DNA from 2 places in the Microbacterium sp. dk485 genome. Region 1 is predicted to be linked to the other one. Evidence: predicted binding sites of a transcription regulator. Region 1 holds the regulator's gene; the other holds the start of a gene.
The links. Region 1 encodes LexA, which represses DNA repair genes until DNA is damaged. Its sites were predicted from a motif close to TCGAACANNTGTTCGA; they were not measured.

Region 1 (2,198 bases):
CAGCGCCCGGGCCACCGAGTCCAGGATGTCGTCGGCGACCTCCTGGGGCACCGGGTGGGTGTTCTCGTTGACGTTCAGGGCGATGGGCAGCGGCGCCTGCGGTGCGCCGTACGGCACGAGGCCGCGCAGATCGTCGCGGAGCGGGAGATCGTCCAACCGGGTCGTCATTCCTCCCATGCTACGGCGAGGCGGCCGGCTATGACTGCGGCGCGTACTCCACCGGGATGGCCAGGCGCTGACCGGCCGAGACCGTCGAGGATTCCAGCACGTTCAGACGCGCGATGTCCTCGACGACGTCCCGCGGGTCGGCGTGGGGGGCGAGATCCTGTGCGATCGACCACAGCGACTCCCCCGACATGACCGTGATCTCGGTGAAGGTGCCGGCCGGCGCGCCGCCCTCGGCCGAGGCGAGAGCTGCGCCACCGCCGAGCACGGCGAGGGCGATGGCGATGGCGGCGGGCAGCGCGGCCAGGCCGGCCAGCAGCCGACGGCCGCGGGCCGTCAGACGCAGACGGGTGGTGGGGGCGACGCTCGCGATGGTGGCCATGGCTCCTCCTCTGGCGGAAGGTTCGCACCCGACCCTCGGCCGGGAGGGCCGGATGCGAACCTGTATTCCGAATCTATCTTCGATACTGTGGGGATGTCAATCGTTCCGATGTCGGACACGGATCGAACGCGACACGCGTGGTGCAGCGTGATCCGCAGCCCGATACCGGATACGGTTTCGACAACGGAAGACCATCACGGACCTCCGACATTCGAAGACCGGTGCCAAGGCGGGCACGGGAGGGAGCACGAGAATGACCGACGCGACCGCTCGCGACAAGCCGCAGACACGCCGGCGGAAGAGCCTCAGTGACAAGCAGCTGGCGATCCTCGAGGTGATCCAGCGTTCGATCGCACGGCACGGCTACCCGCCGAGCATGCGGGAGATCGGCGACGCCGTCGGCTTGAAGTCGCTCTCCAGCGTCACCCACCAGCTCAACCAGCTCGAACTCAGCGGCTACCTCCGCCGCGACCCGGGCAAGACGCGCGCGATGGAAGTGCTGATCGACCTCCCCGGCACCGCCGCCGAGAATCCCGCCGACACCGCGCCGGCCCTCGGCGACGCGGCTCTCGTGCCGCTCGTCGGACGCATCGCGGCGGGAGTCCCCATCACCGCCGATCAGCACGTGGAGGAGATCTTCCCCCTCCCCCGCCAGCTCGTCGGCAAGGGCGACCTGTTCATGCTGAAGGTCTCCGGCGATTCCATGATCGATGCGGCGATCTGCGACGGCGACTGGGTCGTCGTGCGTTCGCAGGCCACGGCGGAGAACGGCGAGATCGTCGCGGCCATGCTCGACGGCGAGGCGACCGTGAAGACCTTCCGCCGTCGCGACGGTCACACGTGGTTGCTCCCCCGCAACTCCGCCTTCGAGCCGATCCTCGGCGACGACGCCGTCGTCCTCGGTCGCGTCGTGGCGGTGCTGCGCGCCGTCTGATCGCCGTGCGCGAGCGCGCCCGCACACGCATCCCGAGGACCGTGGGCGGCGCCTAGGCTGACGGGATGCCGACTCCCCTGCCCTTCGGATCCTGGCCGTCCCCGCTGTCCGCCGACGCCGTCGCGACGGCATCGCCCCGCATCGACGGGGCGCGTCTCGTGGGCGACGAGATCTGGTGGGGGCAGACCGTGCCGGAGGAGGGCGGCCGGACGACCGTCCGACGACGCCGGACCGACGGCACCGTCTCGGACGTCCTGCCCGCCCCCGGCAACGCGCGCTCGCGCGTGCACGAGTACGGCGGCGGCGCGTGGGCGGTCACTGACGCCGGTGAACTGACGTACGTCGAGAAGAGCGACGGCCGCGTGTGGTCGCTGCGCCCCGGCGCAGCGCCCCGGCCGCTCACGCCACCGCGCGACGGCGTGCGCTACGGCGGGCTGCGCATCCAGGCCGGCATCCTGCTGGCGGTGCGCGAGAGCGACGGCGACGCGCGCACGCCGCTGCGCGACATCGTGACGATCCCCCTCGACGGCTCCGCCGCCGCCGATGACGCAGCGGTGCGCAGTCTCGTCGCGGGCAGCGACTTCGTCGCGCAGCCGACCCTGTCGCCCGACGGGACGCAGCTGGCGTGGATCGCGTGGAACCATCCGGACATGCCGTGGGACCGCGCCGAGCTTCGGACGGGGACGCTCGAGGACGACGCCGTGCGCACGTGGACCG
Region 2 (2,198 bases), 1.2 Mb from region 1:
TGTGGGCTCCGGCCGATCGACCGTGCTGCCCGAGCGATTCTAAGGGAGCGCTCCGCCGCGCCGGACGTCCGCTGTCGGAACCGCATCCCACCGACGGTGATACCCGGTGCCGCGTTGTGGGATGGCGCCAGATGCCGGCCTACTGCGCGTAGCCGGGGGCCGGAGGCAGGCCGAAGAACTCCTCGAGGGTGGTCCACCCGCCCTCGTGGTACGTGCGCGCGAGGTCGGGTCCGATGTACCGGAGGTGCCAGGGCTCGGGCATGTATCCGGTCACATCCGTCCGGCCCTCGACGTACCGCACGATCCAGCCGTACTCCCACGCGTGCTCGGCGATCCACCGCCCCTGTGGGGAGCCGGCGAGGTCGTCGATCGTCGCGCACGAGCCGTCGCACGGGACGACATCCGCCGTGAGGCCGGACTGGTGCTCGCTGAAGCCCGGCCGCGCGCTGACGAGGTCGGCGCCCTCCACGCCGCGGTCGGCGGCGTGCCCCCCGTAGGTGCTGCGCTGCGTCGCGTACGAGCGGTACGCGCTCTCCACGGCGATCTCGCCCGCACCGGCGCCGGCCGCCGCCTGGACGAGCGCGCTCAGGGCGGATGCCGCATCCTCTCGCAGCGCGGTGTCGGCGAGGGTGCGCACGCCCTCGGGCGCGCGCAGCGGGTTCGGCTCGACGTCGATGGGGACGTAGGGGCGCTGCTTGTTGATGACCACCCACACGCGGGCCGGATCGTCCAGCCGGATGCACGGCGCCGTCCCGGTCGCCACCGCGGAGCGGAACAGCTCGGGACCCCCGGCGGCCGCGATCGCCGCGGCGTCGTCGCCGGCTGCCACGGCGGCGGCGAGTGCGGGGTCCTCGCACAGCGTCCCACCTCCGGTCGTGCCGCCGGTCGGCGCGGGCGACATCACGGGCGTGGGAAGCCCTTCGGCCGGGATGGGCTGGATGAGCGCCTCCACCGTCTCCTGCGGGGCCGCGCTCGACGGCGCCGCCGCCGGTTCGGCCAGGGCCGGGGCGGTGAGGGCGGCGCCGGTCGCCGCGGCGGCGCCCGTTGCGAGCAGGAGGGCTCCGGAGAGCGCCACGACGACGCGCATCCCGGGTCGCCGGCGGCGTGCGTGCTGCGCAGGCGCCGTCACGCGGGTGCGGGCACTCCGCTGCGCGGCCTCGCGAAGCGCGCGGCGCGTCAGGGTGTGCGGGTCGGGTGCCGTCACGCTCCCATTGTCCCCCAGGCCGCCTCGCGCGTCAGCGCACGGCCGACGCTTCGAATCTCTGTGCGACCGTCTTGACAGAGATTCGTACGTCTGTTCCCATGGAACGATGAGGTGGCAAGGGCAGCAGCTGGGAGTCGACGACCCGTCCGCTCTCCCGGGCATGGAGCGGATGGACGGCCTCGTCCGCTCGGTCACGACACCGGAGTTCGCCGGCATGACCTTCCACGAAGTGCTGTGCAAGACGGCGCTGAACCGCGTGCCCGGCGCATCCGCCATGCCGTTCGACTGGACGGTGAATCCGTACCGCGGATGCAGCCACGCCTGCACGTACTGCTTCGCCCGCGGGACCCACGAGTACCTCGATCTGGACGCCGGCAGCGATTTCGACTCTCAGATCGTGGTCAAGGTCAACGTCGCCGACGTGCTGCGCACCGAGCTGCGGCGCGGCTCGTGGACGCGAGACCCGGTGATGCTCGGCACCAACACCGACCCGTACCAGCGCGCCGAGGGGCGCTATCGGATCATGCCGCAGATCGCATCGGCGCTGACCGAGTCGGGCACGCCGTTCTCGATCCTCACCAAAGGTTCGCTGCTGCGGCGCGATCTGCCGCTGCTCACGGATGCGGCGGCGTCGGTGCGCGTCTCGCTGGCCATGTCGATCGCGGTGTTCGACGATGTGCTGCAGAAGTCGATGGAACCGGGGACGCCGACCGCGCAGGCACGCCTGGACACCGTGAAGGCGGCCACCGAGGCGGGATTCCGGGTGACTGTCTTCCTCATGCCGGTCCTGCCCCATCTCACCGACTCGGTCGCGGCGCTCGACGACGCGCTGCGTCGCATCCGCGAAGCCGGAGCCGACCGCGTCGTATACGGCGCGCTGCATCTGCGCCCGGGCGTGAAACCGTGGTTCTTCGCATGGCTGGAGCGGGAGCATCCGGAGCTCGTCTCCTCGTACCGCGGCCTGTATCCCGGGGTCTCGTCGCAGGCACCGAAG

Region 2: E4V99_RS05700 (Rv2578c family radical SAM protein) is a predicted target of LexA. The motif match lies at 1,255-1,270, and genes of this name have one in related genera.

What each region holds. Positions count from the first base shown of each region.
Region 1 is NZ_SPQW01000001.1:26,814-29,011, forward strand. Features, by position in the region: gene E4V99_RS00140 (histidinol-phosphate transaminase) at 1-168, opposite strand, end outside; gene E4V99_RS00145 (LysM peptidoglycan-binding domain-containing protein) at 197-547, opposite strand; gene lexA (transcriptional repressor LexA) at 801-1,481, shown strand; gene E4V99_RS00155 (prolyl oligopeptidase family serine peptidase) at 1,547-2,198, shown strand, end outside.
Region 2 is NZ_SPQW01000001.1:1,225,643-1,227,840, forward strand. Features, by position in the region: gene E4V99_RS05695 (M15 family metallopeptidase) at 140-1,204, opposite strand; gene E4V99_RS05700 (Rv2578c family radical SAM protein) at 1,311-2,198, shown strand, end outside.